Regions from separate parts of the Pseudomonas sp. 9.2(2024) genome, predicted to be linked through region 2. Evidence: predicted binding sites of a transcription regulator. Region 2 holds the regulator's gene; each other region holds the start of a gene.
What was found. The regulator FliA, encoded in region 2, starts transcription of late flagellar genes. The targets are predictions, from matches to a motif close to CTAAAGTTTNNNNNNNNNNNGCCGNTAA.
Positions count from the first base shown of each region.

Region 1: a site for FliA is predicted at 2,241-2,268, ahead of ABFB52_RS22970 (methyl-accepting chemotaxis protein). Genes of this name have one in related genera too.
Region 3: a site for FliA is predicted at 1,654-1,681, ahead of ABFB52_RS22390 (methyl-accepting chemotaxis protein). Genes of this name have one in related genera too.
Region 4: a site for FliA is predicted at 2,751-2,778, ahead of ABFB52_RS22715 (methyl-accepting chemotaxis protein). Genes of this name have one in related genera too.

Region 1 covers NZ_CP155585.1:5,096,255-5,103,540, forward strand. Annotated here, with positions in the region: gene ABFB52_RS22960 (DciA family protein) at 272-727, shown strand; gene ABFB52_RS22965 (helicase HerA-like domain-containing protein) at 738-2,225, opposite strand; gene ABFB52_RS22970 (methyl-accepting chemotaxis protein) at 2,414-4,303, shown strand; gene ABFB52_RS22975 (glycosyltransferase family 1 protein) at 4,462-5,574, shown strand; gene ABFB52_RS22980 (polysaccharide deacetylase family protein) at 5,567-6,343, shown strand; gene ABFB52_RS22985 (lysylphosphatidylglycerol synthase transmembrane domain-containing protein) at 6,340-7,286, shown strand, end outside.
Region 2 covers NZ_CP155585.1:2,009,847-2,017,132, forward strand. Annotated here, with positions in the region: gene flhF (flagellar biosynthesis protein FlhF) at 1-543, shown strand, start outside; gene fleN (flagellar synthesis regulator FleN) at 657-1,487, shown strand; gene fliA (RNA polymerase sigma factor FliA) at 1,484-2,224, shown strand; gene ABFB52_RS09040 (chemotaxis response regulator CheY) at 2,392-2,763, shown strand; gene ABFB52_RS09045 (protein phosphatase CheZ) at 2,782-3,570, shown strand; gene ABFB52_RS09050 (chemotaxis protein CheA) at 3,610-5,880, shown strand; gene ABFB52_RS09055 (chemotaxis response regulator protein-glutamate methylesterase) at 5,930-7,066, shown strand; gene ABFB52_RS09060 (flagellar motor protein) at 7,066-7,286, shown strand, end outside.
Region 3 covers NZ_CP155585.1:4,977,780-4,985,065, forward strand. Annotated here, with positions in the region: gene ABFB52_RS22390 (methyl-accepting chemotaxis protein) at 1-1,544, opposite strand, end outside; gene ABFB52_RS22395 (transporter) at 1,815-2,837, shown strand; gene ABFB52_RS22400 (inorganic phosphate transporter) at 3,077-4,690, shown strand; gene ABFB52_RS22405 (LysR family transcriptional regulator) at 4,744-5,640, opposite strand; gene ABFB52_RS22410 (SDR family oxidoreductase) at 5,761-6,516, shown strand; gene ABFB52_RS22415 (multidrug/biocide efflux PACE transporter) at 6,574-7,011, opposite strand; gene ABFB52_RS22420 (LysR family transcriptional regulator) at 7,100-7,286, shown strand, end outside.
Region 4 covers NZ_CP155585.1:5,042,145-5,049,430, forward strand. Annotated here, with positions in the region: gene ABFB52_RS22700 (TonB-dependent receptor) at 1-1,410, shown strand, start outside; gene ABFB52_RS22705 (biliverdin-producing heme oxygenase) at 1,522-2,118, shown strand; gene ABFB52_RS22710 (YbaN family protein) at 2,288-2,683, shown strand; gene ABFB52_RS22715 (methyl-accepting chemotaxis protein) at 2,864-5,002, shown strand; gene ABFB52_RS22720 (CoA transferase) at 5,160-6,509, shown strand; gene ABFB52_RS22725 (DNA-3-methyladenine glycosylase) at 6,740-7,286, opposite strand, start outside.

The DNA of each region.
Region 1 (7,286 bases), 3.1 Mb from region 2:
GGCCCCGTGAGTCGCCCGTGCAGCCCTCATGGCCGCATGCGAACGAGCATTCTACCCGGAAACGGTGGTGAGGAAAGTGGGGATATTCCACGATGCTGGCACTGCGCTTTGACGGGGCTCACTTAAAATAGGGGCGTTTTGCTCAACTTCAAGCCGTACAGCGAAGAAGTTAGTCGTTGATTTAATGGGCAAAGCAGGGACAAAAGCAATGGGCGAGTGAAATGGCTGCCATCTGCTACCATGGCGCCTCTGTCACTTCAGGTCCTAGATCATGGCATTTCGCCCTCTCACAGCCAGAGCGCCCGCCGTTCTGCTACGCGAAGCCAGACCGCTGAAAGCCATCCTCGGTCATGCCCAGCGCCTGGCCCATCTGCAACGTCTGCTCGAAAGCCAGCTGCAACCTGCCGCCCGTGAACACTGCCACGTGGCCAAGTGGCGCGAGGGCGAACTGTTGCTGATCGTCACCGACGGCCATTGGGCCACGCGCCTGCGCTATCAGCAGAAACGCCTGCAACGGCAACTGCAGATGTTCGACGAGTTCGCCAATCTGACGCGAATCAAGTTCGCCGTGCGGCCACCGACCATCCAGCGCGAAGCGAGCGGACCGACGATCGACCTGTCAACGGATGCGGCGGCGACCATCCAGGCCACCGCCGACGGGATCAGCGATCCGAATCTGCGAGCGGCACTGGAACGACTGGCCGCCCACGCCAAACCCAAAACCTGAGCCTTGTTGATCAGCGGCGTTTGCTGCCGCCGAGCAATGAACCCATCAGACCGCGCACCAACTGTTTGCCCAGCGAATTCGCCGCCTGGCGCATCGCCGACTTGAGCGCCTGCCCCGCCGCCGTGCCGAGGAATTCTCCGGCCTTGTCCGCCAGACTCGGCTCTTCAGCCGCCGTTTTGCCCGGCGCCGCTTCAGCCTCGGGTGCCAGCCCCTTGCGCCCCATCAGGATTTCATAGGCCGACTCGCGGTCGATCGGCTTGTCATAACGGCCCTTGAACGGCGAACCGGCAATCAGCACCGTGCGCTCGGTCTCGGTCAACGGCCCGATCCGCGATTGCGGCGGTGCCACCAGCACTCGCTGAACCATTTCCGGCGTGCCCTTCTCCTGCAAGGTGCCGACCAGAGCCTCGCCAATCCCGAGTTCGGTGAGCACCGACAAGGTGTCGAACGCCGGATTCGGCCGGAAGCCGTCCGCCACCGCCCGCAGGGATTTCTGTTCCTTGGCGGTGAACGCGCGCAGGCCGTGCTGGATCCGCAGCCCCAGTTGCGCCAGCACATCGTCCGGCAGATCGCCCGGCGACTGGGTGACGAAATACACGCCCACGCCTTTGGAACGGATCAGCCGCACCACTTGCTCCAAGCGCTCTTGCAGCGCCTTGGGCGTGTCGCCGAACAACAAATGTGCCTCATCGAAAAACAGCGCCAGCAGCGGTTTGTCGGCATCGCCGCGTTCCGGCAGTTGTTCGAACAGCTCGGCCAGCAGCCACAGCAGGAACGTCGCGTAGACCTTCGGCGCCTCATGTACCAGACGACTGGCGTCGAGCAGATGAATGCGTCCGCGACCATCGGCGGTCGGCTGCAGAATGTCCTCCAGTTGCAGCGCCGGCTCGCCGAACAACGCCTCGGCACCCTGCTGCTCCAGCGTCGCCAGACGCCGCAACAGCGCCTGGCTGGAGCCAGTGGTGAACAGCGCGGCGTCTTCGCCCAGCAGCTGCGGATTGTCCTTGAGGTGATTGAGCAGCGCTTTCAGGTCTTTGAGATCCAGCAGCAACAGGCCTTCGCGATCCGCCACCTTGAACGCTGCGTACAACGCCGATTGCTGGCTGTCGGTCAGTTCCAGCAGCGCGCCGATCAGCAGCGGGCCCATTTCACTCAACGTAGTGCGCAACGGATGACCGGACTGACCGTGAATGTCCCACAGGGTCACCGGATACGCCTGAGGCGTGTGCTTGAGCCACGGCATGCCGGCGATGCGCTCGGCGATCTTGCCCTGGGGGATGCCGGCAGCACCGAGGCCGCACAGGTCGCCCTTGACGTCGGCGGCGAACACCGCGACCCCGGCGTCGCTGAACGCCTCGGCCAGACGCTGCAGGGTGACGGTTTTGCCGGTACCGGTTGCGCCGGCCACCAGTCCGTGACGGTTGGCCAGGCGCATGGCCTGGGCGATCGGTTGCCCGGCGAGGTCAGCGCCGATTACAAGTTGCGAAGATTCAGGCATTTGGTCACCCAATGGTTAATCTTTGATCGAGCATGGCCGATAGCTAACGGTGACAGATGCGACTGACATCCGCATCGGAGATTTCCCTAAGGAGAAGCGGAAATACCTGCTTGTACCCATCAAGCCCACCTGGCGAGTATCTATAGAAGCACGCCCTGAATAATAAGACCTTAGCGGAACCCCAAGCCATGAACAAAAATCTGCGTTTCAGCCATAAAATCCTGCTTGCCGCCGCCCTCATCGTCATTGCCGCCTTCGCCTCGTTCACGCTGTACAACGACTGGTTGCAACGCAATGCGATCCGCGAGGACCTGGACAATTACCTCAACGAGATGGGCGAGGTCACAGCCGACAATATCCAGACCTGGCTCAGCGGGCGCATCCTGCTGATCGAGAACGCGGCCCAGAACATCGCCATCAACCCCGACCCTGCCGCCGTCGCCAGCCTGCTGGAACAGAAAGCCCTGACGTCGACCTTCATGGCGTCTTACCTCGGCGATGCTACCGGGCACTTCACCATCCGCCCGGATGCGAAGATGCCGGACGGTTTCGATCCACGTGTTCGTCCTTGGTATAAAGGTGCGGAAAGCAGCAGCACCTCGACCCTGACCGAACCGTACATCGACGCCGCCACCGGCCAGACCATCATTTCCATCGCCACCGCCGCGAAAAAGGCCGGTCAGAGCGTGGGCGTGGTGGGCGGCGACCTGAGCCTGCAAACCCTGATCAACACCCTCAGCGCCCGGGACTTCTCCGGCATGGGCTACGCGTTCCTGGTCAGCGCCGACGGCAAGATCCTGGTGCACCCGGACAAGGCCCTTGTGATGAAGTCACTGAAGGAAGCCTATCCGCAGGACACCCCGCGCATCAGCAGTGACTTCAGTGAAGTCACCGTCGAGGGCAAGACCCGCATCGTCAACTTCACCCCGATCAAGGGCCTGCCGTCGGTGAACTGGTACATCGGCCTGTCGGTGGATAAAGACAAAGCCTTCTCGATGCTCAGCGAATTCCGCGCTTCGGCCGTGATCGCGACCGTGATTGCGGTGGCGATCATCATTGCCCTGCTCGGCATGCTGATCCGTATCCTGATCCAGCCGCTGCACGTGATGACTCGTGCCATGGAAGACATCGCCGACGGCGAAGGCGACCTGACCAAGCGTCTGACCATTCAGAATCAGGACGAATTCGGCGTGCTCGGCACCGCGTTCAACCGTTTCGTCGAGCGTATTCACGGCTCGATTCGCGAAGTGTCATCGGCCACCGGCCAGGTCAACGAAGTCGCCCTGCGGGTGGTCGCGGCCTCGAACTCGTCGATGTACAACTCCGACCAGCAAGCCTCGCGCACCAACAGCGTGGCTGCGGCGATCAACCAGCTCGGCGCCGCCGCCCAGGAAATCGCCCGCAATGCCGCCCAGGCCTCGACCCAGGCCAGCGACGCCCGCGGCCTGGCTGAAGACGGCCAGCAAGTGGTGGAGCGCAGCATCAAGGCCATGAATCAGCTTTCGAGCATGCTCAGCGCATCGAGCAGCAATATCGAATCGCTGAACAGCAAGACCGTGAACATCGGCCAGATCCTGGAAGTGATCACCAGCATTTCCCAGCAGACCAACCTGCTGGCGCTCAACGCGGCCATCGAAGCGGCACGTGCCGGTGAAGCCGGTCGCGGCTTTGCGGTGGTGGCGGACGAGGTGCGCAACCTCGCCCACCGCACCCAAGAATCGGCGCAACAGGTACAAACCATGATCGAGGAGCTGCAAGTCGGCGCCCGCGAATCCGTGAGTACCATGAGCGACAGCCAGCGCCACAGCCAGGACAGCGTGGACATCGCCAACCTCGCCGGCGAACGCCTGAACAGCGTGACCCAGCGCATTGGTGAAATCGACGGGATGAACCAGTCGGTGGCCACCGCGACCGAGGAACAGACGGCTGTGGTCGAGTCGATCAACGTGGATATCACCGAGATCAATACGCTGAACCAGGAAGGTGTCGAAAACCTGCAGGCGACGTTGCGGGCTTGCTCGGATCTGGAGCAGCAGGCTTCGCGATTGAAGCAACTGGTTGGCAGCTTCCGCATTTAAAGCCGCTCTGCCGGTCGTCTTCGTCGTTCACAACTGTCCGACGAAGACGACCGACAATTCCTCCGAAACCGGCCTTGCACCCCACCGCGAAACCCCGACCGAACATCTATTCTTGATAAAGGTCAACCAAGGGAGATCAACGCGGAGGGACGTTCACCGTGCATATCGCCGACATCACCATGTTCTACGCCCCGGCCAGCGGTGGCGTGCGCACCTATCTGGATGCCAAGCACCGCCGGCTGGGGGTCAAGCCCGGCATCCGCCACAGCCTGCTGATTCCCGGCGCGCACTTGGGCGAACGCGATGGCGTCTACACGGTTCCCGCCCCCGCCCTGCCCTTCGGCAAGGGCTATCGCTTTCCCCTGCGCCTGGCCCCTTGGCGAAACGTCCTGCAGGATCTGCAGCCTGATCTGATCGAAGTTGGTGATCCGTACCTCACCGCATGGGCTGCGCTCGATGCGCGTCGACAACTCGATGTGCCAGTGATCGGCTTCTATCACTCGGATCTGCCGCTGCTGGTGGGCAACCGCATGGGCCACTGGGTCACGCCGAATGTCGACGCGTATGTGCGCAAGTTGTACGGCAATTTCGACCGGGTGCTGGCACCCAGCCAGGTGATGGCCGACAAGCTCAGCGGGTTGGGCGTGCGCAACGTCTTCGTGCAACCGCTGGGCGTTGATCTGCACACCTTCCACCCGGATGCCCGCGACGCCGGGTTGCGCAGCGAACTGGGGATCGCCGAGGACACGCGCCTGCTGATCTTCGCCGGTCGCGGTTCCAAGGAGAAAAACCTGCCGGTGCTGCTCGATTGCATGAAACGCCTGGGCCCGCGTTATCACCTGTTGCTGGTCGGCTCGTCGATGCCGGCTTCCGTCCCGGACAATGTCAGCGTGATCGACCGGTTCTGCCCGGCCGCGCAGGTCGCACGGCTGATGGCCAGTGCCGACGCGCTGATCCACGCCGGCGATCAGGAAACCTTCGGTCTGGTGATTCTGGAGGCCATGGCCTGCGGCATTCCGGTGGTGGCGGTGGCGGCCGGAGCGTTCGAAGAAATCGTCAGCGAATCCTGCGGCCTGCTCTGCGCGCCGAACAGTGCGCAAGCCATGGCCAATGCCGTGCGCGAACTGTTCAGTCGCGGGACTGGCGTACTCGGCCAGCAGGCACGCCAACATGTCGAACGGCATTACGCCTGGGACACGGTGGTCGACAGCCTGCTGAGCCATTACCACGCGGTACTCGGCGATTCGGTTCCTCGGGTGGCCAATGGCTGAATTTCACGAGCGCCCGGCGGTAATGCTGGTGCTGCATGACGTGGCGCCCTCCACGTGGGCCGATTATCGAGCGTTCGTCGAAGCCGTTGACCGGTTGGGCAACGTCCCGATGACGTGGCTGGTGGTTCCGGATTTCCATCGACGCGATGCGCTTGAAGCCAATCCGGATTTTTGCCGAATGCTCGACCAGCGCGTCGCACGCGGCGATGAACTGGCCCTGCACGGCCATTTTCATGAAGACACCGAGCCCGGCCCGCGCACGGCGCGCGACTGGTTCATGCGCCGGGTCTACACCCATGAAGGCGAGTTCTACCAGTTGTCCCGGGAAGCCGCCCTCGCCCGCCTGCGCCCGGGCATCGATCTGTTTCGGCGCCACGACTGGCCGCTGCACGGTTTCGTCGCCCCGGCCTGGCTGATGAGCGACGGCACGCGCCAGGCATTGCGCGAATTGCCGCTGCGCTACACCAGCGATCCGCAGCATCTTTATCACTTGCCGGATTTCACCGCGGTCGAGGCCCCGGGACTGGTCTGGAGCGCACGCAGCGCCTGGCGTCGCGGCATGTCGAAGGTCATCAGCGAACAGCGAGAGCAGCGCTGGCGCCAGGCGCCAGTGATTCGTCTAGGCTTGCATCCGGTGGACATGCGCCACCGCTTTTGCCGGGATTACTGGTGGCGCACCCTTGAACGACTGCTGGCGGACGGACGCGTGCCCATGACCAAAATCGACTGGCTGACGCGCCAGCGCACTCAAGCCGAGCGTGCCGCTTGAGTCGCGGCATTCTGTTGCTGATCGGCCTGCTGGTAGCCGTGGCGGTGCCCGTCCTGCTCGGGGGCGGCGAGACCTGGGGGCGCCTGCAGGCGTTTCCGCTGCACTGGCTGTTGATCATGTTCGCCATGGTTCTGCTGTGCTGGGGCATCAACACATTGCGCCTGCGGCTGTTGCTCGGCGATCAGCGTGACCGGGTCACACCCCTCAAAAGCCTCGGGGTGGTGATGGCCGCCGAATTTGCCTGGTGCGCCACACCCGGCGGCAGCGGAGGACCGTTGACGATCATGGCGCTGCTGGCGCGCAGCGGCGTGCGTCCGGCCCGGGGCAGCGCCGTGTTTGCGATGGATCAGTTGAGCGATCTGCTGTTCTTTCTCTGCGCCCTGAGCGGAATTCTGATCTACGCGCTGTTCCAGCATCTCAGCGACCGTATGGAATGGCTGCTGATCGTCAGTGCCCTGTCGTTGACCGGCGGCCTGTTCAGTTGCGTGCTGGTCGCGCGTTATCACCGTCGCTTGATTCGCCTGAGCGGGCGCCTGCTGGCCGGGATGAACGTCGAACCGCGTACCCGACGGCGCTGGGCACGGCAGTTGCTGCACTTTCTTGCCGCTTTCACCGATGCGCTGAAATTACCGTGGCAGACATTGATCAAGGTGTTCGTCCTGACCTGCGTGCATTGGTCGCTGCGCTATAGCGTGCTGTATCTGGCGTTGCGCGGGCTGGGGACGGATGTGCAGTGGGCCTGGACGTTTCTGATCCAGATGCTTTCGCTGGGTGCGGGGCAATTCAGCCTGTTGCCGGGCGGTGCCGGTGCAGCGGAATTGACCTCGGCGGCGCTGTTGGCGCCGATGGTCGGCAAATCGACCGCGGCGGCGGCGATCCTGATCTGGCGGGTGGTGACGTATTACTTCTATCTGCTGGTCGGTGGCCCGGTGTTTCTACTGAT
Region 2 (7,286 bases):
TTCCGTATCGGCGCACAGGAGCAGCTCAAGACACTGGGCCGCATCCTCAATGTGTCGGTGACCCACGTCGATCCGGGCCAGTCCCTGGTGCAGGCGCTGGATCCACTGCTGCGCAAACGCGTGGTGCTGATCGATACCGCCGGCCTGCAAGCCAGCGATCCGGCCCTGCGCATGCAGCTGGAAAGTCTGGCCGGTCGTGGCATTCGCTCAAAAAATTATCTGGTCTTGGCAACCACCAGCCAGAAACAGGTTCTAACCGCCGCTTATCACAGTTACAAGCGTTGCGGGCTGGCCGGCTGCATCCTGACTAAACTGGATGAGACGGCCAGCCTTGGCGAAGTGCTGAGCCTGGCGATCAGTCATGAACTGCCGGTCGCCTACCTGACCGACGGCCCACGGATTCCGGATGATCTGCATCTGCCGCGCCGTCATCAACTGGTCAGCCGCGCCGTCAGCGTGCAAATGCAGGAAGAACCCAGCGAAGAAGCCATGGCTGACATGTTCGCTGATATCTACCACAGTCCGACCAAGCAGGTTGGCTGAGGTAATGAACCGTTTTTGTACCTACATCGATGGTCTGCCATGCATTGTTCCGGTTGTGAACGCGCAGCCAGTAATGTGGCCTCCGTCTATGCAAGACAAGGTAAAGAAATAACATGGGCAGCATGCATCCCGTACAGGTGATCGCGGTGACCGGCGGCAAAGGTGGCGTCGGCAAGACTAATGTGTCAGTGAACTTGTCCCTGGCGCTGGCAGAGCTTGGCCGTCGGGTCATGCTGCTGGACGCCGACCTGGGGCTGGCGAACGTCGACGTTCTGCTGGGCCTCACACCCAAACGCACCCTGGCCGACGTGATCGAAGGCCGCTGCGAGCTGCGCGACGTGCTGTTGCAAGGCCCCGGCGGAATCCGCATCGTGCCGGCCGCTTCCGGCACCCAGAGCATGGTTCACCTGAGCCCGGCCCAGCATGCCGGCCTGATTCAGGCGTTCAGCGACATCGGCGACAATCTCGACGTACTGGTGATCGACACCGCTGCGGGTATTGGTGACTCGGTAGTCAGTTTCGTTCGCGCAGCCCAGGAAGTGTTGCTGGTGGTCTGTGACGAGCCGACCTCGATCACCGACGCCTACGCGCTGATCAAACTGCTGAACCGCGATTACGGCATGAATCGCTTCCGCGTCCTGGCCAACATGGCCCAGAGCCCGCAGGAAGGTCGCAATCTGTTCGCCAAGTTGACCAAGGTCACGGATCGCTTCCTCGACGTCGCCCTACAATACGTCGGCGCGGTGCCCTACGACGAAAGCGTGCGCAAGGCGGTGCAGAAGCAGCGTGCGGTCTATGAAGCCTTCCCGCGTTCCAAGTGCGCACTGGCGTTCAAGGCGATCGCACAGAAGGTCGACACCTGGCCGCTGCCCGCCAACCCGCGCGGCCACCTCGAATTTTTCGTCGAGCGCCTCGTGCAGCAAACGGCAGGACCTGTGCTATGACCGCCAGCGGTATGAATTTCTACAAGAAGTCGGCGCGTGACGCGCAGTACGAGCTGATCGAGCGTTACGCGCCACTGGTCAAACGCATCGCCTACCACTTGCTGGCGCGATTGCCGGCCAGTGTGCAGGTCGAAGACCTGATCCAGGCCGGGATGATCGGCCTGCTCGAAGTCTCGACCAAATACGACGCCAGCAAGGGCGCCAGTTTTGAAACGTACGCGGGCATCCGGATCCGCGGTGCGATGCTCGATGAAGTCCGTAAGGGGGACTGGGCGCCACGCTCGGTTCACCGCAATACCCGTATGGTCAGCGACGCAATTCGCTCGATTGAAGCTAAAACCGGCCGTGACGCTAAAGATCACGAAGTTGCGGCCGAACTCCAATTGAGTCTCGACGATTACTACGGGATTTTGAACGACACCCTGGGCAGCCGGCTGTTCAGTTTCGACGACCTGTTGCAGGACGGCGAACACGAAGGGCTGCACGAGGATGGCGCCAGTGCTCATCTGGAGCCGTCGCGCGATCTGGAAGACGAACGTTTCCAGGCCGCGCTGGCGGACGCGATTGCCAATTTGCCGGAGCGTGAGCGACTGGTGTTGGCGCTGTACTACGACGAAGAGCTGAACCTCAAGGAGATCGGTGAAGTCCTTGGCGTCAGTGAATCGCGGGTCAGCCAGTTACACAGCCAGTGCGCGGCCCGCTTGCGGGGGCGTTTGGGGGAGTGGCGAGCGCGCTGAAGGCAGTGTGGGGACACTGCGAACGAGGCTGGTGCGGTGGTGAACGGCACCGGTCTCGATCTGTCGTGCTCCAGACAGTCATCGAGTGTTTTGCCGGATTGATTGAAATGGCGCGTCCAGGTGCTGGGCGCGTTTAAGACTGCTTGGAGGTCGAATTGAACAAAGACATGAAAATCCTCATCGTTGATGACTTCTCAACGATGCGGCGGATCATCAAGAACCTGTTGCGTGATCTGGGGTTCACCAACACCGTTGAAGCCGACGATGGCACCACTGCCATTCCGGTACTCAACAGCGGCAGCATCGACTTTCTGGTGACCGACTGGAACATGCCCGGCATGACCGGTATCGACCTGCTGCGCCACGTGCGTGCCGATGAAAAGCTCAAGCACCTGCCAGTGCTGATGGTGACCGCTGAAGCCAAGCGCGAGCAGATCATCGAAGCGGCCCAGGCCGGCGTTAACGGCTACGTGGTCAAACCTTTCACGGCCCAGGCGTTGAAAGAAAAAATCGAGAAGATTTTCGAACGCATCGGCTGATGAACGCGCGGGGGAGCTATGGAGCATAACGAATCTTCACAGGGCGATTTTGAGTCGACCCTGAAAAAACACGCGGTCGAACTGGTCGAGAGCCTTGAAAAAGGCAAGTTCGGCGACGCTGTGCAACTGATCCATGAGCTCAATCAGACCCGTGACCGTGGCCTGTACCAGGAAGTGGGCAAGCTCACGCGTGAACTGCACAGTGCGATCGTCAATTTCCAGATCGATCCGCACATGCCGCAGGCTGAGGAAGTGTCGCAAATCACCGACGCTACCGAGCGCCTGAGCTACGTGGTCAAACTGACCGAAGCTGCCGCCAACCGCACCATGGATCTGGTGGAAAGCGCGACCCCTGTGGTCAATGGCCTGGCTGACGAAGCCCAGGCCTTGAGCGCCGATTGGGGCCGCTTCATGCGCCGTGAGGTCGGGGCTGAAGAGTTCCGTGAACTGGCGCGCCGGGTCGACGGTTTTCTGGCACGCAGCAGCGCGGACAACCGCGCGGTGTCGAGCAATCTGAACGACATTCTGCTCGCCCAGGATTACCAGGACCTCACAGGCCAGGTGATCAAGCGCGTGACCCAATTGGTCACCGAAGTCGAAAGCAACCTGCTCAAGCTCGTGCTCATGGCCAGCCAGGTGGACCGCTTTGCGGGCATCGAACATGACCGTGCGGCGATGCTTGCTGAAAAAGATCCACAAAAACATCTCTCGCAGGGTGAAGGTCCGCAGATTCATGCCGATAAACGAGAAGACGTTGTGTCCGGTCAGGACGATGTGGACGATTTGCTATCCAGCCTTGGATTTTGAGTTTTTTTGGGTTTTTAGACCTGTAGGAGCACCCCATTAATGAGCTTCGGCGCCGATGAAGAGATCCTTCAGGATTTCCTGGTTGAGGCCGGCGAGATTCTTGAGCAACTGTCCGAACAACTGGTCGAGCTGGAAAGCCGCCCGGATGACGCAGATCTGCTCAACGCAATTTTTCGCGGTTTCCACACTGTAAAAGGGGGCGCCGGCTTCCTTCAGCTCAACGAGCTGGTGGAGTGCTGTCACATCGCCGAAAACGTGTTCGACATCCTGCGCAAGGGTGAACGACGCGTCGATGCAGAACTGATGGACGTGGTGCTCGAAGCGCTGGACGCGGTGAACAGCATGTTCAGCGAAGTCCGCGATCGCAGCCCGATCACCGCCGCCACCCCGGAACTGCTGGCCGCCCTGGCGCGTCTGGCCGAACCGCAATCGGCGGATGAAGCCCCGGCTTCGCCTGTCGCCGAGATGATCGAAGAACTGGTCGTCGAAGGTGATTCGGGTGACATCACCGATAACGAATTTGAACAGTTGCTGGACTCGCTGAACGCCGTCAAGGCCGAAGCCGAAGCCCCGGCGGCTGCCGCTGCACCTGCTTCCACCGAAGCGGCCAGCGATGAAATCACCGACGCCGAGTTCGAGTCGCTGCTCGACCAGTTGCATGGCAAAGGCCAGTTCGCGGCCGACGCCGTGGCACCGGCGGCCGCTGCACCTGCTGCTCCGGCGGCGGGCGACAGCTCGGACATCACCGACGACGAATTCGAGGCCTTGCTCGATCAGTTGCACGGCAAGGGCAACTTTGCCGTTGATGCGCTGGAGTCGGCGATTGCTTCGGTTCCTGCAACGGCTGCTCCGGCAGCGGCTGCGGCCGGTAGCGATCTGATCAGCGATCACGAGTTCGAATCGCTGCTCGACGATCTGCATGGCAAAGGCAAGTTCACTGACGTCGCCACCGGTGCCGTCGTGACGGCTGGCAATGCTTCTGCTGTTGCAGCGCCTGCTGCGAAGGCCCCGGCCGCTGCGGCAAAACCTGCTGCAAAAGCGCCTGAGCCGAAAGCCGAACCGGCCAAACCGGCTGCCGCTGCGGCACCGGCTCCGGCCCGTGCACCGGCGACGCCGCCACCGGAAAAACCGGCGAGCGAAGCCGAGACCACCGTGCGTGTGGACACTGCACGTCTCGACGAAATCATGAACATGGTCGGCGAGCTGGTACTGGTGCGTAACCGTCTGGTGCGCCTGGGCTTGAACAGCGGCGACGAGTCGATGCAGAAGGCCGTGTCGAACCTCGACGTGGTCACCGCCGACTTGCAGACCGCGGTCATGAAGACCCGGATGCAGCCGATCAAGAAAGTCTTCGGCCGCTTCCCGCGTCTGGTTCGCGACCTGGCACGCCAGCTCAAGAAAGAGATCAACCTGGAACTGGTGGGCGAAGAGACCGACCTCGACAAGAACCTCGTCGAGGCACTGGCCGACCCGCTGGTCCACTTGGTGCGCAACGCGGTTGACCACGGCATCGAGTCGCCGGAAGAACGTGAAGCTTCGGGCAAGGCCCGTGGCGGCAAGGTGATTCTGGCGGCCGAGCAGGAAGGCGACCACATCCTGCTGTCGATCTCCGACGACGGCAAAGGCATGGACCCGAACGTCCTGCGCGCCATCGCCGTGAAACGCGGTGTGATGGACAAGGATGCCGCCGATCGCCTGAGCGACACCGAGTGCTACAACCTGATTTTCGCCCCGGGTTTCTCGACCAAGACCGAGATCTCCGACGTGTCCGGCCGCGGTGTCGGCATGGACGTGGTGAAGACCAAGATTTCCCAGCTCAACGGTTCGATCAACATCTACTCGACCAAGGGCCAGGGCTCGAAGATCGTCATCAAGGTGCCGCTGACGCTGGCGATCATGCCGACCCTGATGGTGATGCTCGGCAACCAGGCGTTCGCGTTCCCGCTGGTGAACGTCAACGAAATCTTCCACCTCGACCTGTCGACCACCAACGTGGTGGATGGCCAGGAAGTGGTGATCGTGCGGGACAAGGCGCTGCCATTGTTCTACCTCAAGCGCTGGCTGGTCAGCTCTGCCGCTCACGAAGAGCAGCGCGAAGGCCATGTGGTGATCCTTTCGGTGGGCACCCAGCGGATCGGCTTCGTCGTCGATCAACTGGTCGGTCAGGAAGAAGTGGTCATCAAGCCATTGGGCAAGATGCTCCAGGGAACTCCGGGCATGTCCGGCGCCACCATCACCGGTGACGGCCGCATTGCACTGATTCTCGATGTTCCGAGCATGCTCAAGCGTTACGCCGCACGGCGTATTTGAATCCGGGGCGGCGGGGCGACAACGTCCCGCCGCACCTAATGGAGTGTTTATGGCAGTCAAAGTCCTGGTGGTGGACGATTCGGGTTTTTTCCGCCGCCGCGTCTCGGAAATTCTTTCAGCGGATCCGAGCATCCAGGTTGTCGGCACGGCAACCAACGGTAAAGAGGCGATCGATCAGGCCCTGGCCCTCAAGCCGGACGTGATCACCATGGACTACGAGATGCCGATGATGGATGGCATCACGGCCGTGCGGCACATCATGCAGCGCTGCCCGACCCCGGTGTTGATGTTCTCCTCGCTGACGCACGAAGGCGCCCGGGTCACCCTGGATGCGCTGGATGCCGGCGCGGTGGATTTCCTGCCGAAGAATTTCGAAGACATCTCCCGCAATCCGGAGAAGGTCAAGCAACTGCTGTGCGAGAAGGTTCACAGCATCTCGCGCAGTAACCGTCGTTTCAGTGCCTACAGTGCGCCGGCGCCTGCCGCGACACCTGCACCTGCGCCGACTCCGGCAGCAGCGCCGTCGAGCTTTGGCAGCCACAGTGCTCCGGCCCGTCCGGCACCTGCGCCTGCACCGACTCGCGCGCCAGCGGCCAGCGCTTCGTCGCCGGCCCCGAAACGCAAAAACTACAAGCTTGTGGCGATTGGTACATCGACCGGCGGCCCGGTAGCGCTGCAACGGGTTCTGACCCAGTTGCCGGCCAACTTCCCGGCACCGATCGTGCTGATCCAGCACATGCCGGCAGCCTTCACCAAGGCCTTCGCCGAACGTCTGGACAAGCTGTGCCGCATCAGCGTCAAGGAAGCCGAGGATGGCGACATCCTGCGTCCGGGCCTGGCGCTGCTGGCGCCGGGTGGCAAGCAGATGATGATCGATGGCCGTGGCGCGGTGAAAATCCTGCCGGGCGACGAGCGTCTGAACTACAAGCCGTGCGTGGACATCACCTTCGGTTCTGCAGCCAAATCCTACAGTGACAAAGTTCTGGCGGTGGTACTGACCGGCATGGGCGCCGACGGCCGTGAAGGCGCACGCCTGCTCAAGCAGGGTGGCAGCACGGTCTGGGCTCAGGACGAAGCCAGTTGCGTGATCTACGGCATGCCGATGGCCATCGTCAAAGCTGACCTCGCCGACGCGGTGTACAGCCTGGACGATATCGGCAAGCACATCGTCGAGGCATGCGTCTGATGGATGTTCTAAGCCTTATCGGGATCATCATGGCGTTCGTCGCCATCATCGGCGGCAACTACCTGGAAGGTGGTCACCTCGGCGCGCTGGCCAACGGCCCGGCGGCGCTGATTGTGCTCGGTGGCACCGTCGGTGCCGCGCTGCTGCAATCGCCGATGAGCGCGTTCAAGCGCGCCATGCAGATTCTGGCGTGGATCTTTTTCCCGCCGCGTGTGGATCT
Region 3 (7,286 bases), 3.0 Mb from region 2:
ACGTTGTCGAGGTTGGTGCTGGCGATCGAGGTGATCTCGGTCAGGTTGCGCGAGATGTCTTCGGCGACCGAGGTCTGTTCCTCGGCGGCGGTGGCGATCTGGCGGTTCATGTCGCGAATCGCTTCCACCGCGTGGGTGATGCGCTCGAGCATGGCGCCGGCCTGGGTCACTTGCTCGACGCTTTCATCGCTGCGGGTCTGGCCGCTGTCGATGGCCTGGGCCGCGTCCACCGCACCGGTCTGCACGCTGTGGATGATCTGGTTGATCTCAATGATCGACTCCGCCGTACGCTGCGCGAGGTTGCGCACCTCATCGGCGACCACCGCAAAACCACGCCCCGCTTCACCGGCACGGGCCGCTTCGATGGCGGCGTTGAGCGCCAGCAGGTTGGTCTGCTCGGCGATCCCGCGAATCACTTCCAGCACCTTGCCGATGCGACCGCTGTCAGCTTCCAGACGACGGATCACGGTGGCGGTGTTGGCGATTTCGCCGCGCATCTGGGTGATGCTGTGAATGGTGCTCTGCATGACCTTCTCGCCCTGCTGCGCGGACTGGTCGGCATCGTCGGCCGCACGCGCCGCGTCGGCCGCGTGACGGGCGACTTCCTGGGCGGTGGCGGACATTTCGTTCATCGCCGTGGCCACCTGATCGGTGCGGTTGAACTGCTCGTTGGTGCCGCCGGCCATCACGGTGGCGATGGCGTTCAACTCGCCGCTGGCGCTGTCCAGATCCTTGGCGCTGCGTTGCAGATGATTGAAGGTTTCGGCGAGGAAATCGCGCAACGTGTTGGCCGCTGCGGCCAGGTTACCCAGCTCGTCCTGACGGTCGCTGGACACACGCTCGACCAGACGCCCCTTGCTCAACTGGGTGACGTAGTCGATGAGTTTGCGGATCGGCTCGACCAGGTTGCGGTTGACCAGCCACAGGCTGAGCAGACCGATCAGCAAGCCTGACGCGAGCATCACCAACAGCCCCAGCCACACAGTGCGGTCAGCACTGGCGCTGATCTGCGCCGATTGCTCGGTGCCCTGCTTGCGCAGCTCGGCGACCAGCTCGCTCATCTGGTCGCTGGCGGCACGGTCGACGCCTTTGACGGCGGCGTCCCCCGCAGTCGGATCGGCACCGGCGGCGACGTAGGCATCACGGCCCTTCTGGTACGCAGCACCAAGCAGACGGTGTTCTTCGCGCAGGCGATCAATGCGGGTTTTCAGCGCAGGCTCGAGGCCTTTCTGGTTGGCCAGCTCACCGAGGATGCCCTGCACATCGCGCTGACGGTCTTCGAACTGGCCCCAGTATTTGGCCAGATCCGCCGGTTGCTTACCGCGCAGCAGAACGTTTTTCCACTCCTGGACCTGCACCTTGAATTGCAGGTTGGCTTCATCGATCAGTTGCGAGGTGTGCAACGGACCTGCGATCAATTGGCTGTAGTTCTGCACGCCGTTGGACAGGAAATGAAAGCAGGCCAGCGCGATCAACAGCATCGCCAGCAGGCTGCCGCTCAGCAGGGCGAGAATTTGCGCTCTCAGGGATTTTTGCAGCATCACAGGTACTCAGGACAGGGATGAGGCACGCCCGGTAAGACGTGAATTGTTGCCGGACATCCGTGTCGGCGGACCTTGGCTCATGGCGAAGGCGCGCAACCTAACTCATGCGTGATCGGCGTTCCAGCGCCCTTCTTGAGAAAAATCCGACCCTCGGTAACGCGTTGATTTGACGTCATTTTGCTGTCACACAAACGTCATGTGACATTGCGATGATGCGGCTCAGGTGAATCTGCAAATCCCGCGACAGACGCCTCCTCGCAGCGAGCCTTCATGAACCACAGCCTCGATATCAGTCATCGTGATCCTGACCTGTTCGGCCTGCTTTACGGCTTTCGCTTTCGCCCCGGCGAACGCGGGCGCGAGGTGGATTCGGCGACCGCCCTGCGCTGTCTGCAAGACGACAGCGAGGGCGATGAATTTCTCTGGCTGCACCTGAACCTGGCGCACGCCGCGTGCGAGCGCTGGATGAAAAGCCATCTGCAATTGCCCGAAGAGTTTTTCGAAGCGCTGCACGAAGGTTCGCGCTCGACCCGCATCGAGCATGTGGATTCGGCGTTGCTGGCGGTGGTCAACGATGTGGTGTTCAACCTCAGCAGCATGGTGTCATCAGACGTGTCGACGCTGTGGGTCTGCGTGCGCAGCAAACTGATCGTCAGTGCGCGCCTGCAACCGCTGCACTCGGTGGACAAGCTGCGTTCTTCGGTGAAGTCCGGCGAGTGCTTTCGTTCGCCGCTGGAACTGCTGGTGCACCTGCTGCGCGATCAGGGCGAAGTGCTGACCCAGATCGTGCGCAAGACCAGCATGAGCGTCGATCAGGTCGAGGACGAATTGCTGTCCTCGCGACTGTCGACCAACCGCGCCGAACTCGGCGCCAACCGGCGGGTGCTGGTGCGCCTGCAACGGCTGCTGGCGCTGGAACCGGGTTCGCTGCTGCGCCTGCTCAACCGGCCGCCGCCCTGGTTGCAGAAGGAAGACGTGAAGGAGTTGCGCAAGTCCACCGAGGAGTTCGCGCTGATCATCAACGACCTGACCGCCCTCGGTGAGCGGATCAAGCTGTTGCAGGAAGAGATTGCCGCCAACCTCAACGAACAGAGCAACCGCACGCTGTTCACCCTGACCGTGGTCACGGTGCTGGCGCTGCCGATCAACATCATTGCCGGTTTCTTCGGCATGAACGTTGGCGGTGTGCCGCTGGCCACTGATCCCGAAGGGTTCTGGATTCTGGTGGCGCTGGTGGCGACGTTCACCGTGATCGCCGGGCGCTGGGCGTTTCGCAAGCGGCGGGATTACTAAGAGCCGACTGCCCCTGCCGCTCGTTCCCACGCTCCGCGTGGGAATGCCGCCCGGGACGCTCCGCGTCCCTGTGACGCAGAGCGTCACCTTATGCATTCCCACGCGGAGCGTGGGAACGATCACCGCCTTCAGATCAGCGGTGAAGCTAAAACCCCAAACACTGATCTGTCGCAGCCTCTCTGTAATATTTAGCAACGATCATGGGCGACACTCCTTCCCCCGCTCAGGATTGTCCGCCCATGGCTACTCCCTCCCTGACCGCCAGCCCGGCCCCCGCTGCCAGTGGCAGGCCGGCCCTCGACAAGAAAACCGGCCCGTTCACCTACGTAGTGTTTTTCGCGGTACTGGCGATGGGGATGCTGTTCACCGCCTACAGCCTGATGCACGACATGCACGAACTCGGCACGGTGGTCACCACCTGGACGCCGTTCCTGCTGCTCGGCGTGGCGTTGTTGATTGCGCTGGGCTTCGAGTTCGTCAACGGTTTCCACGACACCGCCAACGCCGTGGCCACGGTGATCTACACCCACTCGCTGCCGCCTAATGTGGCCGTGGTGTGGTCGGGTTTCTTTAACTTCCTCGGGGTGCTGCTGTCGAGCGGCGCGGTGGCGTTCGGCATCATTGCGTTGCTGCCGGTGGAGCTGATTCTGCAAGTCGGTTCGTCCGCCGGTTTCGCGATGATTTTCGCCCTGCTGATCGCGGCGATCCTGTGGAACCTCGGCACCTGGTGGCTGGGCCTGCCGGCCTCGTCGTCGCACACGCTGATCGGCTCGATCATCGGCGTCGGTGTAGCGAATGCGCTGATGCACGGCCGCGACGGCACCAGCGGTGTGGACTGGGCGCAGGCGACCAAGATCGGTTACGCGCTGTTGCTGTCGCCGCTGGTGGGCTTCGGTTGTGCGGCGCTGTTGCTGCTGGCGCTGCGTGCGTTCGTGAAGAACCGTTCGCTGTACAAGGCGCCGGAAGGCAACACCCCGCCACCGTGGTGGATTCGCGGTCTGCTGATCCTGACCTGCACCGGCGTGTCCTTCGCTCACGGTTCCAACGACGGCCAGAAAGGCATGGGCCTGATCATGTTGATTCTGGTCGGCACCCTGCCGATGGCTTATGCGCTGAACCGCACCATGCCGGAAGAACAGTCGCTGCAATTCGCCGCTGTCGCCCAAGTGACCCAGCAAGCGCTGGTGAAAAGTGCGCCACTGCCGGCACCGGCCGATCCGCGCGCTGTGCTCTCCGACTACGTGCGCAGCAAGGAAGCCACGCCGCAACTGATCCCCGCCCTCGCCTCCCTGACCGGACACATCGGTGAAGAAGTCAAAGGCTACGGCTCGCTGGCGAAAGTCCCGGCCGAGGCCATGGGCAACGTGCGTAACGACATGTACCTGGCCAGCGAAACCATTCGCCTGATGGACAAGAACAAGGTCGGCACCTTCGACGCCGACACCAGCGGCAAGCTGCAACTGTTCAAGCAACAGATCGACAACGCCACGCGGTTTATTCCGCTGTGGGTGAAGATCGCAGTGGCGATTGCTTTGGGGCTGGGCACCATGGTCGGCTGGAAGCGGATCGTGGTCACGGTCGGCGAGAAGATCGGCAAAACCCACCTGACCTACGCCCAGGGCGCGTCGGCGGAAACGGTAGCGATGCTGACCATCGGCGCCGCCGACATGTTCGGCCTGCCGGTGTCGACCACTCATGTGCTGTCCTCGGGCGTGGCCGGGACCATGGTCGCCAACGGTGGCGGTTTGCAGATGAAGACCATCCGCAATCTGCTGATGGCGTGGGTGCTGACGTTGCCGGCGGCGATTCTGCTGTCGGGCAGTTTGTATTGGCTGTTCACCCAGATCTTCTGATCCAGCCGAATCCCTGTGAGAGCCTTTACTCCCACAGGGATTTGCGGCAGAAATCAGAGCGTCGAACGAATCAAATCCCCCAGCCAATCCATGAACACCCGCACCCGCAACGGTAGATGCCGCTGCCTCGCGTACAGCAGTGAAATGCCCATCGCCGGCGCGGTGTATTGCGGCAGCACCGTCACCACCTCACCAGTGTCCAGATAAGTATTCATGCCGGTTCGCGGCACCTGGATCAGACCGAATCCCCCAAGGCACGCCGACTCGTACGCATCGGTGCTGTTGACCGTCACGCTGCCGGCCATCGGTACGCGATGCACTTGCCCGTCCTGCTCGTAAACAAATCCTTCCGAACGCGAACCCAGCACACCGACGTAGTGCACCAGCCGATGCTGCGCCAGATCCTCAAGCGTTTGCGGCACGCCGTAGCGTTCGAGATACGCGGGGCTGGCGCAGTTGATCATGCTGAAATCACCCAGGTGCCGCGCCACCACCGACTGATCGGGCTGCGCGCCGATGCGCACCACGCAATCGAAACCTTCGGCGAGCAGGTCGACCCGGCGATCGGTGCTGCTGATTTCCAGCTCCAGATTCGGATGACGCGCCATGAATTCCGGCAGCTTCGGCATGATCAGCCGTCGCGACAGAATGTTCGGCATATCGACCCGGATCCGCCCGGTCAGCGACGCTTCGTCCTGGCGGAACAGGTTCTCGATTTCGTCCATGTGCGACAGCAGATCCTTGCTTCGCTCGTACAGCGCAAGGCCGTCCTGAGTCGCCTGGACCTTGCGCGTGGTGCGTTGCAGCAGACGCGTGCCGAGCAGGCTTTCCAGCGCCTGCACCTGTTCGGACACCGTCGAACGCGGCAGCCCGAGACTCTCCCCCGCCATCGTGAAACTCGACAATTCGCTGACCCGGACGAAGGTGCGCAGCAGTTCCAGTTTGTTCATGGGTCACCCATTGATTGTTCGGATATTCCGACCAGTGATTCCGGCTTCAGTCTGTTTATCACCCCATGGCGGATAAATAAACTGTGCCCCATCAACCGTCACTGCCATCGAGGAAGACCCATGAACCGCAAAATCGCATTGATCACCGGTGCCAGCCGTGGCCTCGGCAAGAACGCCGCCCTGCACCTCGCCGCGCAAGGCGTGGACATTATCGGCACCTACAACAGCCGCGCCGATGAAGCCCAGGCGCTGGTGCAGGAACTGGAAACCCTCGGCGCCCAAGCCGTGATGCTGCAACTGGATGTCGGGCGCAGCGAAGGTTTTGCCGATTTCGCCGTGCGGGTCGAGCAGGCGCTGCAACAACTTGAACGTCCGCGCTTCGATTTCCTGATCAACAACGCCGGGATTGGCGTGCATGCCTCCTTCGCCGACACCACGCCGGAGCAGTTCGACCTGCTGATGAACGTGCAGTTGAAAGGGCCGTTCTTCCTCACTCAGCAACTGCTGCCGCTGATCAACGATGGCGGGCGGATCATCAACATCTCCAGCGGTCTGGCCCGCTTCACCCTGCCGGGTTACGCGGCTTACGCGGCGATGAAAGGCGCGATGGAAGTGCTGACCCGTTATCAGGCCAAGGAGCTGGGGGCGCGGCAGATCGCCGTGAATATCCTGGCACCGGGCGCCATCGAAACCGACTTCGGCGGCGGCGCGGTGCGCGACAATTCGGCGTTGAATGCGATGGTCGCCAGCAACACCGCGCTGGGCCGTGCCGGGCAGCCGGATGACATTGGCGGTGCGCTGGCGCTGTTGCTGTCGCCGGGGGCGCAGTGGATCAACGGTCAGCGGATTGAAGCGTCGGGCGGGATGTTTCTCTAAACCCTGCAAAAACCCAGGACAAAAAAATCGCAGCCCTCACAGGCTGCGATTTTTTTTTCAGTTCTGGCAGACGCTGCGCATCACCAGCCGCTCGCGCACCACGTCATAACCCCAGTGGTAGATGTAGGTGTACGGCAGGAAGAACAGCAGCACGCCGATGTCGAGCAGGAACGCCTGCCACAGACTGACCGACAGCCACCAGGCAATCAGCGGCACGCCCATCACGATCAACCCGCCCTCGAACAGCAGCGCGTGCGCCACTCGCACCCAGGCATTGTGAGCGATGTTCCAGCGCTTGAGCATCCGGTCGAAGAAGCCGTTGAACACCACGTTCCAGCCCAGGGCCAGCAACGCGATTGCGATGGTGACGGCGCCCATTTCGACCAGCGGTTTGCCCATGATCCACGCCAGCAACGGGGTACAGATCAGGATCGCCAGCAGTTCGAAACCGATGGCCTGGAAGATACGCTCAGTGATGGATTTGTTGGCAGTCATGGCCGAAGTCCTCTGTGAAGATGGTTGCCATGATCCAGCACCGAACCGATACTTCATAACCAATAACCATCGATCAAGGCGATAGTTCATGGCATCTCAGGAAGTGTTGCTGGCGTTTGTCCAGGCGGCGACTCAAGGTTCGTTTTCGGCGGCGGCGCGCAAACTCGGGCGCAGTCAGTCGACGGTGAGTGCGGCGGTGGCCAGTCTTGAGATCGATCTGGACCTGGTGCTGTTCGACCGCAGCAGCCGCAAGCCGACGCTGACCCCGGCCGGCC
Region 4 (7,286 bases), 3.0 Mb from region 2:
CGCACCGGCAACGACACCATCACCCGCGAGCGTTTCGGCCTGGAGCACAGCTTCGAGCTCGACAGCCTGCTGGCGGACAACGTGAAGTGGAGCCTCAACCACCAGACCGCCAAGACCGACCAGAGCACCGACGAGTTCTATTACCCGATCACCCGTAAAGTCCTGCGCACCCGCGACACGATCTACGAAGAAAAACAGTGGGTCTTCGACGCGCAACTGGACAAGGCCTTCAGCCTCGGCGCCACCGATCACGTGCTGACTTACGGCACCACCATCAAGCAGCAGAAAGTTACCGGCTCGCGCAGCGGCGACGGCACATGCCTGGCGGTCGGTCGCGGCTGCACCGCCATCGGCGCCACCAGCGCGGCTGACGTGCTGAAAAAATCCAGCGACTTCCCGGACCCGACCATCAACACCTACAGCCTGTTCGCCCAGGATCAGATCAGCTGGAACAACTGGACCTTCCTGCCGGGCCTGCGCTACGACTACACGCAGCTCAAGCCGCACATCACCCAGGAATTCCTCAACACCGTGGCCGCCGACGGCAACGGCACGGTCAGCGACGAGAACAAGACCTGGCATAAAGTCTCGCCGAAATTCGGCCTGACCTACGCCCTGACCGACAACTACACCTGGTACGGTCAGTACGCCGAAGGCTTCCGCACACCGACCGCGAAAGCGCTTTACGGCCGCTTCGAGAACAGCACCACCGGCTACAACGTGGCGCCGAACCCGGACCTGGAACCGGAAAAGAGCAAAAGCTATGAAACCGGCCTGCGCGGCAACTTCGAGCAAGGCTCGTTCGACGTGGCGGTGTTCTATAACAAGTACCGCGACTTCATCAACGAAGACGCCGTCACCCCGGGCTACAGCGAGCTGACGTTCCAGTCCAGCAACATCAAGCACGCCACCATCAAGGGTGCCGAAGTCAAAGGTCGTCTGAACCTGGATTCCTTCGGCGCGCCGCAAGGCTTGTACACCCAGGGTTCGATCTCCTACGCCTATGGACGCAACAACGACAACGGCGAGCCTTTGAACAGCGTCAACCCGCTGACCGGCGTGTTCGGCCTCGGTTATGACCAGGACAACTACGGCGGCCTGCTGAGCTGGACCGTGGTCAAGAAGAAGGATCGCGTCGACGACAGCAACTTCAAATCGCCGGACGGTGTCAGCAGTCAATTCAAGTCGCCGGGCTTCGGCATTCTCGATCTGGCCGGTTATTACAAGGTCACCGACGACGTCACCGTCAGCGGCGGCATCTACAACCTGACCGACAAGAAATACTGGCTGTGGGATGACGTGCGCGGTTACGACAGCGTCGGCGAAGCCTCGGTGACACAACCGGCCAACCTTGATCGCCTGACCCAGCCGGGTCGCAACTTCGCGATCAACCTGGTCTGGGATATCTGATCCGGATGACCTCACGGCGCGCATGCATGGCCGCGCCGTGAGGTTTTTTTACTGTCCGGCGCTTGCCCGTACGTCTCGTTATCAAGCGCCTCTTCTTTTCAAGGACATCTCATGAGCACCCCGGAAAAAGCCCTGCGTTCGCAACGCCTGAACCAGATCACCCACGAGCCGCACAGCAAGCTCGATGCCCTGGTCAAGGCCCATGCGCCGTTCGAGACCCGCGCCAATTTCGCCCGTTTCGTGGCCGCGCAGTACCTGTTCCAGTCGGAGCTGGTGTCGCTGTACAACGATGCCGAACTGACCGCCATCGTCCCTGACCTGCCGGCCCGCTGCCGCGCCGAAGCGGCAAAAGCCGACCTCGCCGACCTAGACACCGAAGTGCCTGCGCCAGTCGCCGGCACGGTGAAAAACCCGAGCAAGGCCCGCGCCCTGGGCTGGATTTTCGTGTCCGAGGGTTCCAAGCTCGGCGCTGCGTTCCTGATCAAACGCGCGGTCGCGCTGGACCTGAGCGAAACCTTTGGCGCCCGTCATCTGGGCGAGCCTGAAGGCGGTCGCGCCGAAGGTTGGAAGAGCTTTGTGCGTACCCTCGATTCGCTGCAATTCAGTGCTGAAGAAGAAGCGGAAGTGGAGCAAGGCGCGATCGATGCGTTCAACCGCTTCACCGTGCTGCTGGAACAGGCTTACGCCACAGAAGCCGAACCGGCCTGATCCCAGCCACACCGTAAAACCTGTGGGAGCTGGCTTGCCAGCGATGACGGCGTGTCAGACAACATCCCTGTCGACTGACCGGACGCTATCGCTGGCAAGCCAGCTCCCACAAGGAATTGCGTAACTCTGTAAGATTCCCACCCTGTCACATTAGCCTCTCGCTGAGCCCATGCCCCAACCCGCCTCCTCCCGACTCGCCCGCCTGCTGTTCGGTCTGCTCGCCTATGTCAGCCTCGGCATCGGTCTGATCGCCATCGTCGTGCCCGGCCTGCCGACCACCGAGTTCATCCTGCTCGCCGCCTGGGCCGCGACCCGCAGTTCGCCGCGCCTGAGTGCCTGGCTGGAAAACCATCGGCTGTTCGGGCCGATCCTGAGTAACTGGCGCAACGGCAAGATCATCGCCCGCAAAGCCAAGGTCAGCGCCACCGTCAGCATGTTGCTGTGCGCCACGCTGATGCTGGTGATGCTCGATCACGGCTGGCCGATCTATCTGGCGATTGCCGGGATGACGATGGGCAACCTGTGGATCTGGTCGCGACCGGAAGCGCTGCCGAAGATTTTCTGATTTTTCTCTTGTTTTCAGGGCATTTACTCGCGCAAACGTTTAGCCGTGACCGTTCGTCGGCTTGCAACTCATGCGTACCCGCCTCGCGCCGATGAGCATTGAATGGCGCTGAATGGATTTGGCGAACCGGGCACCTTCCTGCCTCTTAGCCAACAGCTCATCCATTCGCGAGAACGTCCCATGTTCGACTCTCTGTCCATTCGCCTGAAAATCGTCTTGCTCTCCGGCCTCTGCCTGCTCGGTGTGGTCGCGCTGATCGTTGGCATCAACATTTACCAGACCAACCAGAACGACGAACTGGTCAGTGCTTCCAGCAGCAAGATGCTCACCGCCAGCGTGCAGGACCTGTTGCAGGCCAAGGCTGCCGAGCAAGCGGTGCGGGTGCAGAAAACCTTCGGCGAGAGCCTGTTGGTGATCACCGCCCTGGCCGACCAGATCAAGGACATGCGAGTGATGGCCGCCAAGCGTTCGCTGGACGCCGGCGCCCTGCGTGAAGAGTTGAACCAGAGCCTGAAAACCGCCTTCGAGCGCAACAGCAAGGTGCTTGGCATCTGGCTGGCGTTCGAACCCAACGGACTGGACGGCAAGGACAGCGAATTCGCCAACGATGCCGCGCGCCAGTCCAACGAGGCGGGACGTTTCGCCAGTTACTGGAGCCGTGCTGCGGGTCCGTCGCTGAACACGATCATGGTCGAAGACGACATGAACAAGACCACCCTCAGCGTCAGCGGCACGCCTTACAACAGCTGGTACACCTGCCCTCGCGACAACAAACGTACCTGCCTGCTTGATCCTTACGCCGACACCGTGGGCGGCAAGGAAATGCTCATGACCACCATTTCCGTGCCCCTGCTGGTGGACGGCAAGGCCATCGGCGTGGTCGGTGTCGACATCGCCCTCGACGCCCTGCAAGCGGCGGCCGTGGACTCTCAGCGTGACCTGTTCAACAGCGCCGGGCACATGCTGATCGTCTCCGGCAGCGGCGTGCTTGGTGCCTACAGCGCGGATGCCGGCAAGGTCGGCAAGAGCATCGGCGACACCCTCGGCGCCGAGGGCAAGGACGTGCTGCAACTGCTGAGTGCCGGCACACCGAAGATTCTCGAGCGGGGCGACCTGATCCGCGCCGTGTATCCGGTCAACCCGATTGCCGACTCCAAGGCCTGGGGCGTGGTCATCGACCTGCCGAAACAAGTGCTGCTGGCCGACTCGGTCAAGCTCCAGGCAGTGCTCGACGACGCGCAGCAAACCGGCACGATTACCGCATTGGCGGTGGCCGTGATCGCCGGCCTGATCGGTCTGCTGCTGATCTGGCTCACCGCCTCCGGCGTGACCCGTCCGATCAACAGCGTCGCCGAAATGCTGAAGAACATCGCCAGCGGTGAAGGTGATCTGACCCAGCGCCTGAACTACACCAAGAAAGATGAACTGGGCGAACTGGTGAACTGGTTCAACCGCTTCCTCGACAAGCTGCAACCGACCATCGCCCAGATCAAACAGAGCATCACCGAGGCCCGTGGCACCGCCGATCAGTCGTCGGAAATCGCCCGCCAGACCAGCGAAGGCATGCAGGTGCAGTTCCGCGAGATCGATCAGGTAGCGACCGCCTCCAACGAAATGAGCGCCACCGCTCACGACGTGGCGAACAGCGCGTCGAATGCGGCCAACGCGGCGAAAGGCGCCGATCAGTCGGCCAAGGACGGGATGTCGATCATCGAGCGCAGCACCCGCGACATCAACCAACTGGCCGATGAAGTCAGCAAAGCCGTGACCGAAGTCGAAGAGCTGGCAGTCAACAGCGAGCAGATCGGTTCGGTGCTGGAAGTGATCCGCAGCATTGCCGAGCAGACCAACCTGCTGGCGCTGAACGCCGCGATCGAAGCGGCCCGTGCCGGTGAAAGCGGTCGTGGTTTTGCGGTGGTGGCAGATGAAGTCCGTAACCTCGCCAAGCGCACCCAGGATTCGGTCGAAGAAATCCGCGTGGTGATCGAGCGCATCCAGACCGGCACCCGTGGCGTGGTCGCGACCATGCACTCGAGCCAGACCCAGGCTCACAACAACGCCGGGCAGATCCGCCAGGCCGTGGACGCCCTCGGCAAGATCAGCGACGCGGTTACCGTGATCAGCGACATGAACCTGCAGATCGCCAGCGCCGCCGAACAGCAAAGCGCCGTGGCCGAAGAGGTCAACCGCAACGTCTCGGCGATCCGTACCGTCACCGAAACCCTGACCGAACAGGCCACCGAATCGGCGGCGATCAGCAGCCAGCTCAATGCCCTGGCCAGCCAGCAGATGAAATTGATGGATCAGTTCCGCGTCTGACCTCCCCTCCCTGATCGTTCCCACGTCGAGGCGTCGAACCGTCCGCGTGGGAATACAGCCCAGGACGCTCCGCGTCCCGCTCCTGAACTGGAGCGCAGGGCATGGGAACGATCTCGTCATCTGTTCTATGATCAGGCCCTCTTCCGGAGGGCCTTCGATGACTGATCTGCTCACGTCCATTCAAGCCGCACTCGGCTTGTCCCGCACGCCGATTCCATTCACCGCCGAGGGCGCCCTGCCCTCAGCGTTTGCCGTCACCGACCTTGCCTGCGCGAGCATTGCCGTTGCCGGGCAAGCTGTCGCCGAACTCCTTCAGCAGCAAACCGGCGACTTGCCCACTGTAGAAGTCGACCGCCGCCTCGCCTCGTTCTGGTTCGCCACGTCGCTGCGACCGATCGGCTGGGAAGTGCCGCCGCTGTGGGATCCGGTGGCCGGCGACTACGCAACCCGAGACGGCTGGATCCGCCTGCACACCAACGCCCCGCATCACCGCACCGCCGCTGAAAGGGTGCTCGGCGCCTGTGCCGACCGCGCGGCGATGGCGGCGAAAGTTGCGCAATGGGCCAGTGCCGATCTGGAGCAAGCGGTGGTCGAGGCCAAGGGTTGTGCGGCTGAGATGCGCAGCTGGGAACAGTGGCAGAAACATCCGCAAGGGTTGGCGGTGAATGCCGAACCCTTGGTGCATTTCAGTGACGGGAAAGAAGAAAGTCATCAACCCTGGCAAGGCTCGGTGGCGCGGCCATTGGCGGGGCTCAAGGTGCTTGATCTGACCCGCGTACTGGCCGGCCCGACCGCCAGCCGCTTCCTCGCGGGGTTGGGCGCCAATGTGCTGCGCATCGACCCGCCGACCTGGAATGAACCCGGCGTGGTGCCGGAAGTGACCCTCGGCAAACGTTGTGCGCGACTGGATCTGCATAAGCCGGCGGATCGCGCAGTGTTTGAAGGTTTGCTCAAGGATGCCGACATTCTTCTGCACGGTTATCGTGCCGACGCCCTTGAACAGCTTGGCTTCGGCATAGAGCGTCGCCGGCAACTGGCGCCGGGGCTGATTGATGTCTGCCTCAACGCCTACGGCTGGAGCGGCCCGTGGCAGAACCGTCGGGGTTTCGACAGTCTGGTGCAGATGAGCAGCGGGATTGCCGAGGCCGGACAGCGCTGGAAGCAAGCGGACAAACCGACACCGCTGCCGGTACAGGCGCTGGATCATGCGACGGGGTATCTGATGGCGGCGAGTGTGATTCGGTTGCTGGCTGAACGGTTACGCAGTGGTCGAGGTGGATCGGCGCGGTTGTCGCTGGCACGGACGGCGAAGTTGTTGATTGAGCATGGGGCTGGGACGGATGAAACGTTGCGTCCGGAAAATCCACAGGATCAAAGCTCGCTGGTGGAGCAGACACCTTGGGGGCCGGCACGTCGGCTTCAAGCCCCGCTGAAGATTAGCGGGACGCCTCTGCAGTGGGTTTTGCCGGCAACTGAGTTGGGGTCGCATCGTCCGCAGTGGATTTAAGGTTTGTGCATGGTTTGAGACTGCTGCCCTCACCCCAGCCCTCTCCCGGGGGGAGAGGGAGCCGACCGAGTTGCCTGGCGCCATGCATCGACCTGAGAGATCGAGTCGATTTTGAATTCGGTGCATAACGTTCAAGTCGGTGTACTTCTCAAATATCCCCCAATCGGCTCCCTCTCCCTCCGGGAGAGGGCTGGGGTGAGGGCAGCGGTTTCAAGACGGATACGAAAAATTCAGTCAAAGCGACTCAAGGATGTCCACAACACCTGCGCCGCATACCCCCGAAACGGCCGCCAGGCCTCTGCCCGAACAGACAACTCCCGCGCCGTCATCCGTTCCCCTTCCTGCACCTCCAACGCCCGCAGCAATCCCACATCGCCAGTCGGAAACCCGTCCATGTCCCGCAACTGGCGCAGGGCAATGTACTGCGCCGTCCAGTCGCCAATCCCGTGCAGCGCCAGCAACCGCGCCGTCCCGGAGGCAAACAGCAGCGGATCGTCCAATGACGCCTGCGCCACCCCGGACAAGGTCCGCCCGCGACTTTTCGGCATGCCCAGCGCCGCCAGATCAGCGTTTGCCAAAACCTTTGCCTGAGGAAAGACGTGGGTCAGGCCCGGCACTGAAGAACGTAAAGGCTCGCCATACTGCGCCACCAGTTTCCCCGCCAGCCGAATCGCCGCCACCACGGTGATCTGCTGCCCCAGCACCGCGCGAAACGCCAGTTCCAGACCATCCCACGCCCCCGGCACCCGCAACCCCGGCCGTTCGGCGATCAGCCGC